2 regions of the Virgibacillus salexigens genome follow, and region 2 is predicted to be linked to the other one. Evidence: riboswitches for the same ligand, from Rfam matches in the RefSeq annotation. Region 2 holds a riboswitch; the other holds the start of a gene.

Region 1 (3,428 bases), 1.6 Mb from region 2:
AAAGGTGAATAAAAAGTTTAGAGAAGCATCCGCATTTATAAGCTGTTTAAGTGCTCAAAATGTAAAAGATGAGCAGGCAAGTTTATTAGTTAGTAAACGAAGTGAATTAAAAGCTAAATTTGAAGCAATTCAAACCAGTTTTAATCAAAAGTTAGTTCAGATTCCTGAAGATACATGGCAGAACGCACGCAACCAGGATGATTTAAATGACTTGGAATTTGTACTAAATGAATTTAGAGAACAAGCAAAGGGATTACTCCCGATAGAACAGGAAGCATTAATAAATGATCTAGCAGTTGATGGCTATCATGCTTGGGATCAAATGTATCAAGCTATTGTTGGTAAGATGGAAGTTCGGCTTAAGGAAGAGGAGACTACGAAATCTTACTCTATTGGACAGGCTTCCAATAAATTAGCTAATCCAAATCGTGACTTTCGAAAGCATGTATTTAATCAATTGAATAGGGCGTGGAAGACTAATGAACATTTATTTAGTCAGACGCTCAATCATTTAGCTGGTTTCCGGTTACAGAAATACACACATCGAAACTGGGATGATGTACTTAGGGAACCACTTGAACTAAATCGTATGAAGAAAAAAACACTTGATGCGATGTGGACCGCTATTAATAACAATAAGCACCATTTTGTTACATATTTAAATAAAAAGGCAGAACGTTTAGATTTAAAAAAATTAAGCATCTATGATATTAATGCTCCAATTAATAGAGAAGTAAAAACATTTAGTTATCAAGAAGGAGCAGACTTTATTATTAAACATTTCCATCGTTTCAGCCCGAAGATGGCCGCCTTTGCCCGCATGGCTTTTGATAACCGTTGGATTGAAGCGGAAGACCGGCCTGATAAGCGGCCAGGTGGGTTTTGCACCAGTTTTCCAGAGAGCGGTCAGACAAGAATATTCATGACTTATTCTGGTACGTCTTCGAATATTGCAACACTCGCCCATGAGCTTGGACATGCGTATCATCAACATGTGATGAACGATGTGAATGGACTAAACCAACGTTACGCAATGAATGTTGCCGAAACAGCATCAACATTTGCTGAAATGATTGTTGCAGATGCTTCGGTGACGTATGCGCAGTCAACGGATGAGAAAAAGGGCTTGTTAGAAGATAAAATCCAGCGCAGTATTGCGTTTTTTATGAATATTCATGCGCGATTTTTGTTCGAAAAGCGTTTCTATGAAGAGAGAAAGCAAGGTATGGTTTCTGTTAACAGGTTGAATAAACTGATGGTGGACGCTCAAAAGGAAGCCTACTGTGATGTACTAGAAGAATATGATGAGAACTTCTGGGCTTCTAAACTGCACTTCCATATGACAGGTGTCCCGTTTTATAATTTCCCTTACACATTTGGATATTTATTCAGCCTTGGAATTTATGCAATAGCACAGAAAAGTGATGATTTTGAGGATGAATATATCAAACTTTTACGTGATACAGGCAGGATGGAAGTCGAAGATCTCGCTTATAAACATTTACAAGTTGATCTAACTGCTACCGCTTTTTGGGAAGATGCGATTCAGCTTTGTATTAATGATGTATACGAATATCTCTCGATTTAATTTTAGTTGTAATCGATGGATAAGTCAGGTACAATACTCCTAGAAACAATAACAGAAAAAGCAAAATGTAAAAGTCTGCAGGGGGAGCCGATCGGCTGAGAGTGAACATATACATTGTTCTTACCCTTCGAACCTGTTAGTTAGTACTAGCGTAGGGATGGTGGCTTTTTTGATGGAATAAAAGCAATGTGAGCGGAATCCCCATCAGGAAGTCTTCCCCTTGGCATTGCTTTTTTGTTGTTATATATACCTTGTTGACATTGGCCAACAAGAAAATAACCGCTTTAAAAAGGGGAGAAAAGAAATGAAACGTACATTATTTTTAGTAGAGGTAGCAATTTTTGCAGCTTTTGCATTGTTGTTAGACCTAATACCATTTTTATCATTTAAAATTTGGGCTCAGGGTGGGTCTATCTCATTTGCGATGATTCCTATTTTTATCGTTGCTTTTCGCTGGGGATTAAAAGGCGGCTTGCTAGCAGGGTTTTTATGGGGAGTGCTTCAGGTTGCTGTAGGAACAGGGTATATACTGCATCCGTTACAAGGATTTATTGATTATGCCATTGCCTTTACAGTATTAGGGTTTGCAGGTGTATTTTCAGGAAAAATAAAACAAACTGTACAAGAAGGAAATAGCAAACAGTATCTTTTGTATATCTCGCTAGGTGTGTTTATAGGATCTGCTTTGCGCTTTATCGCTCATTTTATTGCAGGTGTTGTCTTTTTTGAATCAGCTGTCCAAGGGATGAATGTATGGATATACTCCTTCTTATATAATGGTTCGTATATTCTACCTAGTTTTGTTTTAAGTGCTATACTTGTTTTCTTTTTATTTCATAAGCAACCTAGAACGCTACTTCGATTGACAACTTAGTATAAACGACCTGCTCACATAATAATGAGCAAGAAAAAATAGACAACCAATGGGGTTGTCTATTTTTGTAGATAGCTATCTACATTTTCATTATTTGTAACAATTAATAGAACCTTACCTTCATCCATATCCTCTTCATAATTTTCGGCTTCAGCCTGTGAGAAACCTATTTCAGTTAATTTTGTTCGAAGCTCGTCCCCTTTTTTGCTAAAGAAATTACCGACAGCATGGCCAATATCCATTTCTTTGATGCCGATCGTATTTGCATCTGCGCTCCCAGCTAAACGATTGGTACGATCATCATCATGAGATAGAACATATACATCATCTTTATGAATTCCTTTGTCTTTTAGTACTTGAATATCGGCCTTTAATTTTTCATCATTTGTATATTCTTTAATAAATGGTTTCATATTAAAAAACCTCCTTTTTGTCTTCAATATTATGTATTCCCATTATGATAAGAACTAAACATGTACGCTTTGCATAGGCTATAGCACATTCAACAGAGAGGAAGCGATAGATGTGGAGCTTTCGATTTCCCATATATTATATGGTCTATTTACGCTTGCTATTATTATCACTATGATTCTGCGAAAAGGTATTGTATTACCAACGTTACTCGGTACGTTCATTATCGCCTGGGTTTATAAAGGAAGTATTATAGATGGTTTTACAGCTATTTTCAAAGCGAATCTAGTGGCGGCCCAAGAATTGTTTAGTATCTTTTTAATTATTACTTTCATGTTGGCACTATTACATTCGTTAAGGGATTTAGGAGCAGATAAACGTATGATCCAACCGATCCAAAAAATGATGATTAATGGGCATGTATCTTTTTTTGTCCTTGTTGGGATTACTTATTTAATTTCTTTGTTTTTTTGGCCAACACCAGCGGTTCCATTAATTTGTGCTTTACTTGTTCCTGCGGCTATCCAATCCGGTCTCCCTGCGATAACTGCGGCA
Region 2 (3,428 bases):
GCTGAAGGGATGGGAACAACCTAAATAGGCGATTCATTAACTCAAAAATGCCTCCTGTTGACGTATAGCTACTGCTATCGTAGTGATAACTAGTTGCTCCAATAATGTAGCGTCCATCTCGTTTTGGCACCAAATACAAATTGTGAAAAAATAATGTCTGCTCAATAGAGGGATCGCTTGGCTTGATGGCAAAACATTCTCCTTTTGTCGGGATCATCGGATTCTTTAAACCTGTTGCTTCAAACCACTTCCCACTATTCGCACCAGCCGCAACAACCACATGATCCGCTGAGATACCACCGTTCTCGAATTGGATATGAAAAACATCACGGACACGATCTATATTCGCAACGCGACAATTCTCGATTACTTGGCTGCCCATTCCTAAAGACGCCTGTTTAAAAGCTTCACATACAGCCAAAGGTTCCACATTCCCATCTTGCTGCATGTACAATCCTCCTACAGCATGCGTTAATGCTGATGTTCGTTGCCTAATCCCTCCCCCATCCAACCATTCCAAGCCTTCAAATGCCTTTTGTTTTGCTTGCAGTCTTTGCTTCTGTTCTTCATTCGTAGCTATCTCGAGCATACCGTTGGTGGAAAGCTGGATATCAATCCCTGATAACGAAAATAGTTCGTCGCTTAGAGATGCATACATATTTCTACTTGCTTGGCAAAATTGATAATACGTACCTTGCTGATCATTTTCTGTATGCACCCCAAGCATGCCCGCAGAAGCTTGTGTAGTTTTTCTTCCAATTCTATTTTGTTCAATTACCGTCGTTGCAACCCCACTTCTACTTAAATAGTAAGCAACGGATTGCCCAATAACGCCTCCACCTATAATCACTACATCAACGTGTTCCTTCATATCCGTTCACCTCCTTTCGAAATGACTTTACTGCTTCTAATGGATCAGTATGGCTGAAGATACCTGACATCACAGCAACCCCACCTGCCTTTGCTTGATATATATCATTTACCTTCCCGGTTGTAATTCCACCAATTGCATATACGGGAATATTCAATGCTTTCGCGACTGTCGCTAATTGTTTTACTCCCCTTGGCTTTACTCCCTTTTTGCTCGCTGTTGAAAAGACATGCCCATACAAAACATAAGCAGCGCCTACCTGCTCTGCCCTCTTGGCTACTTCAAGGGAGTGCGTCGATACACCAATTTGTAAACAAGGGTATTTTTTTTGGAGGCAGTCTACCTCTGGCAATCTATTTTCCGGAAGATGAAGCGTTGGTACAGCTGTCTCCTTAGGTAGAATCTGGTGGACATGAATAATTAGTTTTTCTGCTGGAAGACCTTGTGCAAGTAGTCGTTGAACGAACAAAGAATAGCCACTCTTGGTCATCTGTTTTTCTCTTAACATGATAGCGTCAACATATGGACTAATGCCCATTATTACCTGGAAAAGACGCGCTTCCTTCTGTGAACCACTCGTCACCGCAATTAATTTCATAACTCCCTTCTCCTTTTCATTAAAAAATGCCACTTTTCCAGCAAAGGAAAAGTGGCATGAATCGTTCAGCATATTCAATAATATCGTCGATACACACTAGTCATGTCACTTTCCTCCGCTGGTTCTTACCCCAGTTCAGGTTCAAAGGGTCTCCATGTCTCACATGGATCTCAGCCATTACGTAAAGGCACCCCTAGTGAAGCGTAATTTAATTATTTAATAGGCATTTGTCTATAAAATACATGATTTTGGACTATTCGTCTACCAAAAACGACCAATTTTCTATTCTTCTTTCTGTTCTTTTATGAAAAAAGGAGCTGACTTAAAAACCAGCTCCTTCAAATCTGTGCTATTTGGTATAGCGTTGTTTCTCATCAATCTTTTGTTCTTTCGCAAGTTCACGACTTGCACGCGGAGCTGTCCAGAATGTGGTTAACATGAGTAAGGATACTGGCACAGCCGTAACGACGATAAAGGATTGCAACGATCCAACACTATCCTCACCAATAGTGATGAGTACAGTTGCGACAAGTCCCATAAGAATCGCCCAAAATACACGTAAGAATTTAGATGGATCTCCGTTGCCTGTGATCGCCATCGAAATAGTTAATGACATTGAATCGGTAGTTGTTAGAACAAATACAATCGTTGCCACTAAAAAGAAGAAACCGATAATTGTACCAAGCGGTAACTGTTCGGCGATAGCAATCATTGCTGCTGGAGGTCCAGCACTATTTAAGGCTTCAGAAACGGCACCAGGGTTATTCATTTCAGCAAAAATCCCTGTTCCACCAACGACAGTAAACCAGAATGTTGTTACTACAGGAGCAATTACCGCAACAGCAGTCACAAGCTCACGAATTGTACGTCCACGTGAAATACGACTAACAAACATGGCCATCATTGGACCATAGCCGATGAACCAGGCAAAGAAAAAGACGGTCCATAAGCCAAGCCAAGCTCCGTCTCCACGGAACGTATTCAAGGTTAGAAAGTCTTGAACATATAATCCAAATGATTGCACATACGAATCAAAAATGAATAGTGCTGGTCCTAGGATAAGGACGGCCACCATTAAACAAACTGCCAGTATAATATTATAGCTGCTTAATATTTGAATTCCTTTATGAATCCCTGTCGCAGCAGAAATCCCAGCTGCTAGAACAATGACGATAACAATAAGACATTGCACAGCTAAATTATTTGGTACACCGAACAATGCACTTAATCCGTAACCTGCTTGTAATCCAAGGAATCCAATTGGACCAATCGTACCAGCTGCCACTGACACAATCGAAAAGGCATCAACAAACGTACCAAGTGCACTTTTTCTCATAATTTTATCCCCAAATATCGGATAAAGCAACGATCTCGGCTTTAATGGTGCGTTCCGATGATAATGGGAGTACATGAGTACAATCGTACCTAATGTTCCTAAAATTGCCCATGAGACAAATCCCCAATCGACAAAACTTGCTGCAAGTGCAGGTACTACTGCTTCAGCAGTGCCAGCTTCAATTCCTGAGAAATGTGGCGGTACGGTTAAAAAGTGACTTAACGGCTCAGCAGCAGCCCAGAAGACACCACCCGCCGCTAGCAGCGTACACATGATAATCGAGATCCACTTGAACGTTCCGATCTCTGGCTTTTCTAATTTTCCTAATCGAATCTTCCCAAATTTGGAATAGCCTAGTATTAATGCAATAACTAAAGTCCCAACCATCAGAACTTGATAGATGGAGCCGAAATAGGTTACCGACCAGTTAAACATCGTATTAACTGCATTTGTAACCATTTCCTGGTTTATTAATGCAAGAATCACAAAGGCAAGTAGCGCCCCTCCACTTAGAAAAAGAACTGGCTTATCTATGGTTTGATCTTGCTTCATTCTATTCTTCAACAATCTGCTCCTCTCAATTCCATACAAAAAAATCTCACATAACCATCTACTGACTTTTC

The links. Region 2 has a riboswitch for thiamine pyrophosphate ahead of BN990_RS04355 (thiamine phosphate synthase). Riboswitches for the same ligand answer to the same signal wherever they lie in the genome.
Region 1: linked by a shared signal. The riboswitch ahead of thiT (energy-coupled thiamine transporter ThiT) and the one ahead of BN990_RS04355 (thiamine phosphate synthase) in region 2 are both predicted to bind thiamine pyrophosphate.

The regions. Positions count from the first base shown of each region.
Region 1 is NZ_CCDP010000001.1:2,599,518-2,602,945, reverse strand. It holds gene BN990_RS12555 (M3 family oligoendopeptidase) at 1-1,588, shown strand, start outside; TPP riboswitch at 1,659-1,763, shown strand; gene thiT (energy-coupled thiamine transporter ThiT) at 1,893-2,462, shown strand; gene BN990_RS12545 (general stress protein) at 2,522-2,875, opposite strand; gene BN990_RS12540 (membrane protein) at 2,988-3,428, shown strand, end outside.
Region 2 is NZ_CCDP010000001.1:955,038-958,465, reverse strand. It holds gene thiO (glycine oxidase ThiO) at 1-871, opposite strand, end outside; gene BN990_RS04355 (thiamine phosphate synthase) at 855-1,469, opposite strand; TPP riboswitch at 1,563-1,674, opposite strand; gene BN990_RS04350 (BCCT family transporter) at 1,819-3,357, opposite strand.